Regions from separate parts of the Morganella morganii genome, predicted to be linked through region 1. Evidence: predicted binding sites of a transcription regulator. Region 1 holds the regulator's gene; the other holds the start of a gene.
The links. The regulator LexA, encoded in region 1, represses DNA repair genes until DNA is damaged. The targets are predictions, from matches to a motif close to TNCTGTATGTACATACAGNA.
Positions count from the first base shown of each region.

Region 1 (4,646 bases):
AGTGCGCGCTGACGGGAAGCCAGCAGAGCCGTGGTACACAGGTTGATAGCATTCGCGGCGGCGGCATTATTGATGCTCACCATAATGTTATCAGCCAGAGATGTGGCGGTTGGTGTCAGCCAGGACGGACGCTGCGGCTCGACAGGATCGATCGCCTCACGCCATTCCGGTACCTGTTTTGTCAGGTATTGTGACAGCGGAATCGGCTGCCCGAAGTTCACATAACCCTGGCCGAGGTTGCGCAGTTTGCGCAGGCCGCGCACCATCTGCATAAAACCTTCTTTTTGCTTGGTGGCACCGCGCAGCTCTTTGGCGTAAGTACCCACTTCCATCACATGCTCATAGCCGATATAGACCGGCACCAGGGTGATAGGTCGCGAGTCACCGCGCAGCATAGCCTGAAGCGTCATCGATAATGTGCCGGTTTTTGGCTCCAGCAGACGCCCGGTACGGGAACGGCCGCCTTCGACAAAGTACTCGATGGAATAACCGCGTGAGAAGAGCTCACTCAGGTATTCACGGAAAACGGTGGAGTACAGTTTGTTGCCCTTGAAGCTGCGGCGGATAAAGAAAGCACCGAGGCGGCGGAAAATCGGTCCCGCCGGCCAGAAATTGAGGTTAATCCCGGCGGCGATATGCGGCGGTACCAGCCCCTGATGATAGAGCACATAGGAGAGCAGCAGGTAGTCCATGTGGCTGCGGTGGCAGGGCACATACACTATCTCATGGCCGTCCTGTGCCAGCTGGCGCACCCGCTCCGCATTATGGACATTCAGTCCCTGATAGAGGCGGTTCCAGGTCCAGCCGAGAACGCGATCAGCCACGCGCAGAGCGTCATAGGTGAAGTTAGCGGCCACTTCGTTCATCATGGAAACGGCATTCTGACGCGCTTTTTCAATGGTGATTTTTTTGGCTTTCGCTTCATCTTCAACGGCTTTTTCAATCGCTTTGGATTTCAGCAGCTTATTGAACAACTCCTGACGCACCGGCAGTTTCGGGCCGATAGCGGCCATACGCTGGCGCGAGAAGTGAATACGGGCGACACGGGCCAGTTTATTAGCGATAATAGTGTCGGTACCGTGTTCAGAGGCCATTGCGCCCATGGACACCGGCTGTGAGAAACGGACAAAACTGTCGCGTCCCAGCCAGAGCACGGCGAAAAATTTCTGGATCCCGTTTAACAGACGCAGATGCGGCACACCGTGGTGTCCCTCGCGGCCCGGTGAACGACCGAACATCACAGAGACCGGCAGCATCTGAATATCCAGCGCCGGATTATTGCGGTGCAGATCCAGATAGGCGTGGAAAATATGGACGGAATCCTTACGCGGATTCAGGGCGTAATAACGGAACACACGCGGGCCGTCATCGATAAAGACATAGCCCGGTAATGTGGTATTACCGATGACATTATCTTCCAGCGGATCCGGCATGCCCTGTGCGAGACACTGACGGCGCAGTGTCAGCAGGTCCGCCTTAGAGTGATAAGGAAGAACATAGAGTGTCGGACGTTGTGTATCCAGCCCCAGCTCATTGACCGGATCCGTCGGGATCGGCTTGCTTTTTACCAATAGTTTTAATGGTAAATTCAATACGTTATAGTATATTTTACGCCAAAGTGACATAAATGTATGAAGCCTCTTGTTGACAATTCGCGTTCAGCATACCAGAAAGGCGGAGCCAGATCTGTGTTGCGGCAGCAATAAAATCGCGGAAAAATAGCGGCGATCAGTCAGATAATCATATTATTTACAGTGACAGAAATGAAAAAAAATACCGGATTTATACGATTAATTAAAGCGGCGGGTTATTCAAAGAAAGGACTCATTGCGGCATGGAAAAATGAAGCCGCTATCCGTCAGGAATTGCTGGCGCTGATCCCGGCCGTCATTATTGCCTTTGCTTTCTCTTTTACGGCGGTTGAACGGGTGCTGCTGATTGGTTCTGTGGTGCTGGTAGTGGTGATTGAGCTTATCAACAGCGCTATTGAGGCTGTGGTTGACCGTATCGGTACGGAATATCATGAACTGTCCGGCCGGGCCAAAGATATGGGGTCCGCCGCAGTATTTATCGCCACATTACTGGGGCTGTTTGTCTGGATTATGCTGTTTACCAGCTGGTTCCTGCGTCTTTAACAGACGATTTTTTGTGAAACCTGCGGCGTAACACGTATTTTCCTCATGTTATGGTTCCCAATCCCGGAATACCTGTATATACTCACAGTCTGACTGTATAAACAAACAGGGGGCGAAATGAAAGCACTGACGGCACGGCAGCAACAGGTTTATGACCTTGTTCGTGACCATATTTCGCAGACGGGCATGCCACCGACGCGTGCAGAAATTGCGGCACGCCTGGGTTTTCGCTCTCCGAATGCGGCGGAAGAGCACCTGAAAGCCCTGGCGCGTAAAGGCGTCATTGAGATTGTCTCCGGGGCCTCCCGGGGGATCCGTCTGCTTCTGGAAGAAGAAGAGGATGAAGGTTTACCACTAATAGGCCGTGTGGCCGCAGGTGAGCCTTTATTAGCACAGGAACATATAGAAAGCCGTTATCAGATTGACCCGATGCTGTTTAAACCAAGTGCAGATTTTCTGCTGCGGGTAAATGGTATGTCAATGAAAGATATCGGTATTATGGACGGTGACTTACTCGCGGTGCATAAAACCCAGGACGTGCATAATGGCCAGGTGGTGGTTGCCCGTATCGAAGATGAAGTGACAGTCAAACGGTTTAAGAAAGTGGGCAGCAAGATTGAGCTGCACGCTGAAAACGAAGAATTCAGCCCGATCGTGGTGGATTTACGGGAACAGAACTTTACTGTTGAAGGTCTGGCAGTGGGTGTGATCCGTAATAACGACTGGCACTGATTTCCGGGACAGCCGCCTGAAACGGTATCCGCTTAAAAACCACAGTACGCCGGAGACGGACACTGTGGTTTTTGTTTTTCAGCGTCCGCGTTTACGCGGTTCGTCATGTTCATGGTCATGCAGGCATTTATCTCTGCGGGTGCAGGATTCAATATCATAACAAGGGCGGCAGTATCCGTGCGCCTCAATCACACTGTGGCGGATATGAAATTGCGCGGCATCCGCCAACTGAGTGATTTGTGAATCAATCGCCTCTCCGTCCCGCTCTGTCACACTGTTACAGCGATCGCAGATAAACAGTACTGAAGTATGGCTGGGTTTATCAAAATGCGGACACATCACAAAGCTGTTGGTGGACTCAATTTTGTGGATAAATCCCTGCTCCAGCAGAAATTCCAGACCGCGGTAGATTGTCGGCGGTTTTGCCTGCGGCTCGGTTTCGCGCAGCAGATCCAGCAGCTCATAAGCACTGATGGCTCCGGGCTGGCCGGCAATCAGCTGCAGAATCGACTTTCGCTGAGACGTCATGCGCACACTGCGTGACAGACACAGTACTTCTGCTTTTTTTAATAAAGTCTGAATATCAACAGATTGCATGACATCACCTTCCGCTAATCAATAAATATATGAACAGCCCACTCTAACATGAATTCCGGCAGAATAACCGGTATCCGCGCTATTTTGTCAAAAAAGGGCTGCCAATTCAGGGCAAATTATGGTGAGCTGTTGGTGCAAACACATAAAAAGCACATGATAATAAAACGGAGTCCTGAATGAGTATCGAAACGGTTCGTGCCTGGTTCGGCACGCATGCCCCGGATGTTACGATTATTGAGACCACACAGCCGACTGCCACTGTCACTCAGGCAGCAGAAGTTCATGGTGTCCGCCCCGGTCAGATCTGCAAAACACTCTCTTTTAAGCTGACGGATGACAGCGCGATTCTGATTGTGATGGCAGGGGACGCCCGGCTGGATAATAAAAAATTCAAAACACAGTTCGGCTGCAAGGCCAAAATGCTGAATGCAGAGGAAGTGGTGCATTTCACCGGCCATCCGGTCGGGGGAGTCTGTCCGTTCGGGCTGCCGGTACCGCTGACCGTTTATGCGGATCATTCACTCCGTGAGTATGACACGGTATTACCTGCGGCGGGGTCGGCTAATTCCGCTGTCCGGCTGACACCTGCGCGGCTGGCGGAACTGACAAACGCACAGTGGCTGGATGTAACCACTCAGCCGGTATAAACAGACAGCACCGCATCAGCGGTGCTGTCACACACTCAGTGTTCCGGTGGCCGGGTCTCCGGCTCCGTATTTACACCGGCGTCGGTACTGCGGGGGATAACGTTATCATCATCCGGCAGGTGCTGGCGGGTAAAGAACAGCAGACTGTCTTCTATAAAGTAGTAAGGGGAGACGCCGAAGACCTGGGAGATCCTCAGAATAATTTCCAGTGAAATTTTTGTGCTGCCGATTTCGTAACGGGAGATTTGCTGTTGTGATACACCAATCAGATTGCCCAGTTCTGTTGATGTGACTCCGGTGATCCTGCGCATTTTGCGGATTTGCCCGCCGATAAGCTTGTACATCTCATTAATGCTGGTGTTCAGGTTATTATCTGTTTTATTACTCATTATCATCTGTCAGTCTGGTTAAACAATAATATATTAATGTTTGTCAAATTAAACTTATTCTTCATCACAACCCATTTCATCAAAAAAATAACTAACACTAATATTCAGGACGTCTGCAAGCATTAACAGTTTATCCAGAGGAATTA
Region 1 covers NZ_CP069157.1:68,374-73,019, forward strand. Annotated here, with positions in the region: gene plsB (glycerol-3-phosphate 1-O-acyltransferase PlsB) at 1-1,625, opposite strand, end outside; gene JL661_RS00290 (diacylglycerol kinase) at 1,764-2,135, shown strand; gene lexA (transcriptional repressor LexA) at 2,253-2,867, shown strand; gene zur (zinc uptake transcriptional repressor Zur) at 2,946-3,464, opposite strand; gene JL661_RS00305 (YbaK/EbsC family protein) at 3,641-4,111, shown strand; gene JL661_RS00310 (helix-turn-helix domain-containing protein) at 4,147-4,500, opposite strand; gene JL661_RS00315 (helix-turn-helix domain-containing protein) at 4,555-4,646, opposite strand, start outside.

Region 2 (4,646 bases), 1.5 Mb from region 1:
AGCACTGCGCAGCGGTGAGTTTCTGAATTAATCACTACATACTGATAAAAAGGCCGTTACGCCCAGCGTTACGGCCTTTTTTATGCCTGTCTGCGGAGCAGTAATAATGCCGAAGGTGGCATCCGAAAACATAACGTGACAGGCGGATCCGATGATTAACCCGGCGGTGTGACGCGGGGGAAGTCTGCAGGAACCATGGTGATATCAATAAAAAGCCCGTATTCATATCCTGAATACGGGCTTTTTGTTATCTGACGATAATCAGCGGCGGAATATTATCCCTGCTGTAAATCTTCGTCATTATCGTTATTAAACAGGGTTTTGTCTGTCTGGCCCAGGATCTGGCTGGTGACTGTCCCGGCGGTCATGGAACCACTGACGTTCAGGGCGGTACGGCCCATATCAATCAGCGGCTCGACAGAGATCAGCAGCGCGACCAGAGTGACCGGCAGACCCATTGCAGGCAGAACAATCAGAGCCGCGAAGGTGGCACCGCCGCCGACACCGGCAACACCGGCTGAACTGACGGTGACGATACCGACGAGTGTGGCAATCCACAGCGGGTCAAACGGGTTGATACCCATGGTCGGGGCAACCATCACCGCCAGCATGGCCGGGTAAATCCCCGCACAGCCGTTCTGACCGATGGTGGTACCGAAGGAAGCTGCGAACCCGGCAATAGAATCAGGAATACCGATACGGCGGGTTTGTGCTTCCACACTCAGCGGAATACTGGCCGCACTTGAACGGCTGGTAAAGGCGAAAGTCAGTACCGGCGCGATTTTACGGAAGAAACGCAGCGGATTGATACCGGCAGCGCCGACAATCAGGCCGTGAACGACGAACATCAGCAGGATCGCAATATAAGAAGCAACGACGAAAGTCCCTAATTTAATGATGTCCTGAATGTTTGAACCGGCAACCACTTTGGTCATCAGAGCAAATACGCCGTACGGGGTAAAGCGCATCACCAGACGCACCAGTTTCATCACCCACGCCTGCAGGATATCAATCGCGCTGAGCACTTTGGCACCGCGCTCTTCGTTGTCTTTAATCAGCTGAAGTGCAGCCACACCCATAAAGGCGGCAAAAATCACCACGCTGATGATGGAGGTCGGGTTAGCACCGGTCAGGTCAGCAAACGGGTTTTTCGGAATAAAGGACAGGATCAGCTGCGGCACGGTCAGGTCAGACACTTTGCCTGCATACTGGGATTCCAGCTGGGTCAGGCGTGCGGTTTCTTTCACACCCTGAATCAGACCATCTGCGGTTAAGCCGAAAGCGAGGGTGATCAGAATACCGATTAAGGCGGCAATTGCTGTGGTGATCAGCAGCGTGCCGATCGTCAGCACGCTGATTTTACCCAGCGATGATGCCTGATGCAGACGGGCAACCGCGCTGAGAATAGACGCGAAGACCAGCGGCATAATCACCATCTGTAACAGCTTCACATAGCCGTTACCGACGATATCAAACCACGGCAGCGCCTGTTTTACTGCGTCATGCTCCGTGCCGTAGAATGCATTCAGCCCGAGGCCGAACAGAACACCGATCACCAGACCGGTGAGTACCTTTTTGGACAGACTCCAGTCCTTATTACTGCTGAGCTTCATCAGCACCAGCAGCAGAATAACGAATATGGCGAGATTGCTGATTAATGGAAAGTTCATCCCGGTCTCCGATACCTGTTGGTATGTTGTTATAGTGTGTTGACTAAATCGCATACAGTTATGCAGATGCTAAAACTGTAAAGGATGCGTTATAGATTAACAGGAGTTTTCTGCAGTACTTATAATTAATCTGCATTATTTATAGCTATATTGTAGATCACAGTGGTTGATTTAGCCTGAATCGTCATTAAACGGATGTTTTTCTATAGCTGATGGTTATATAAAACGGATTATTTATAGCCTGGCCGATATCTGAGCCAGTATCAGTTCCCGGACATGATCCCACCAGACCTCCCAGTGAGCAGGCAGATAGAACGAGGCCACCAGTACAACCAGCGCCACACTGCGTTCCGCCCGTTTATTGGCTTTGCTGCCCAGCAGCGGGATGCAGAAACGCCAGCGTACCGGCCATAACAGCGGGATCCCGGCGGTCGTCAGCATATCGCCGGCCAGGTGGCTGAGATACCCGACAATCACGGCCTGATAAAAATCTGCCGGAACAGACCAGCTGACCGGCAGTTGTGTGCGGAACAGAATAACGCCGGTCAGAATTGCCAGCAGACTGTGGGTGAAACCCCGGTGGCCGCACAGGCGGGAGATTGGCACTGAAATAAAGCGAACCCACTGACCCAGCATGGATTTAGGATGATCGATATCCGGCAGCAGAGCACCGGCGAGGGCGCCGGGGATCAGGTGCAGCCAGTCCCCCTGACTGATATCAGGCGAAATCTGAAGCTGATGAACCATCACTACAGAAGCGACAGAGAAAAGCAGGTGACCCTCAGCTGTCATGATACCGGGTAAATACTCAGGTGTTTATTTATACAGTGTTACAGTATAAAGTCTTTTATGACGCCCGGCCAGAGGGTAAGAAAGAAAAAGGCTTATTTATTAATGAATAACTCCGGAATATTTCACTAACGGAGCAGGGCGGGATATTTCCCGCCACAAAAATAATCAGCGGACCATAGCCGCAGTCAGTTCGCTGAGCGATGACAGGCGGTAATCTGCCAGTGACCAGCGCGGGTCGGCGGCCATTTCAGCGGACGGAACCACAATGGAGCGCATGCGGGCGGCTTTACAGGCAATCATACCGTTAACGGAATCTTCCAGCGCCACGCACTGCACCGGCGGAACACCCAGTGCTTCAGCGGCATTCAGATAAACCTGCGGATGCGGCTTGCTGTAGGGCAGATCACCGGCAGACACCACCGCATCAAAATAATGGCGGATATTAAACATCTCCAGCACAGATTCCAGCATATAGAGCGGCGAGGCGGAAGCCAGAGCAATTTTCAGTCCCTGTGACTGACACAGGGAGAGCGCATGTTCCACACCGGGCAGAAGCGGACGCTCTTTTTCCACCATGGCAATTGTGGAATCAATAATCCGCTGAATGACCTCTTCTTTAGAGGGAGTCTGCCACGGCGAAACCTGATACCACAGCTCCACGACCTGGTCGATACGCAGACCCAGCAAATCGGGCAGCTTATCCCGCAGTGACATATCCAGGCCGATGCTGCTGAAAACCTGATTTTCGCTCTGAAGCCAGAATGGCTCGGAGTCAATCAGTAAACCATCCATATCAAAAACAGCGGCCTGTACCGGTAAGGTGTGGGACATAGTGTAGCTCCTGAGATCCTGCAATGAATTAAAACATTCTCTGATTGTAACAAGCCGGGGCAGAGAGTTCATTAAGTGACTTAATAATTTACGGGGTAAAAAAGTCCGGAATAATGATAATGATTTTCTCCTGATTTCTGCGCTATGATTACAGGGAAAAAATCAAATGAGGAAAGCGCATGACGCTGCAACAGGCACGCTGGGTTGCTGTATTTAAACGGGTGGCAGGCTGGGTGGTTTTTATTCCGGCCCTGATCTCAACCATTGTTTCGTTACTGAAACTGGCTCATCAGCAGAGTACCGGCAGTGATAAAATTAATGCCGTTATCGGGGATTTTATCAATGTGGTGACGGAAATGATCCGTGTGAATACACCGTTCCTGAACACATTCTGGAATAACTCCCCTGTACCGGATAAATTACTCGGTTTTGAAGGTCACAATCTGAGTTTTTTACTGATTTATATCCTGATGTTTGTGGGGCTGGCGCTGAGTGCATCCGGTATCCGTATGTCCCGGCAGGTAAAATTTATCCGCGAGAATATTGAAGATCAGGCCATTATTGAAAATGCCAGAGAGAGCGGAAAAACACCGGCGGATTTAATCGCCAAAATACGTATTCCGAATCACACTATTTTCCGGCAAATTTTTGTGCTGTATGTGCTGCCGGTATTTATCGGCGCAATTGCGTGGTTTTTAATTAAGTTCCTTAACTGGTAAGCAAAACAGCCTGAATAAAAAATACCCCGCAGAGTCTCTGACGGGGTATTTTTTTGTCTGTAAGACAGGGATTAACCGGCGAGAATATCGTCAATAATCGTCTGCGCACTCTGATAATAACGATCGCCAAATAAATGGCTGCGGTGAAGCTGATAATAGAGCTGATAGAGCGGCTGGCGCTCTAAGAAACCACTTTCCAGCGGCCAGACCTGCTGATAGCCGTCGAGGATTTGCATCGGCAGCTCAGGGAAAAAAGAGAGCATCGCCAGATCACACTCACGATCACCCCAGTAACACGCCGGGTCAAACGCGACTGTTCCGCCGTCAGCCACCGCCGCACAGTTTGACGGCCACAGATCGCCGTGGAGCAGGGATGGCTGCGGCTGGTGGTCAGACAGCTTTTGCTGTACACGCCGGATAATGCTGTCAATATCGCCGAAGATGATACCTTTTTCTTTCGCCAGCTGTAACTGCCAGCCAATCCGTTTTTCAGCAAAGAAAGAAGCCCATTTTTTATCCCAGGCATTCGGCTGGGGATTGGTACCCAGCAGGTTATCTTCATCGAAACCGTAACGGGGCTGTTCATGCCACTGGTGCAGACGCGCCAGCTGCTGCCCGAACATATAGGCGGAAT
Region 2 covers NZ_CP069157.1:1,585,083-1,589,728, forward strand. Annotated here, with positions in the region: gene htpX (protease HtpX) at 1-31, shown strand, start outside; gene JL661_RS07620 (L-cystine transporter) at 276-1,670, opposite strand; gene JL661_RS07625 (metal-dependent hydrolase) at 1,905-2,462, opposite strand; gene hxpB (hexitol phosphatase HxpB) at 2,628-3,293, opposite strand; gene JL661_RS07635 (YniB family protein) at 3,473-4,012, shown strand; gene JL661_RS07640 (fructosamine kinase family protein) at 4,084-4,646, opposite strand, start outside.
Region 2: a site for LexA is predicted at 2,481-2,500, ahead of JL661_RS07625 (metal-dependent hydrolase). Genes of this name have one in related genera too.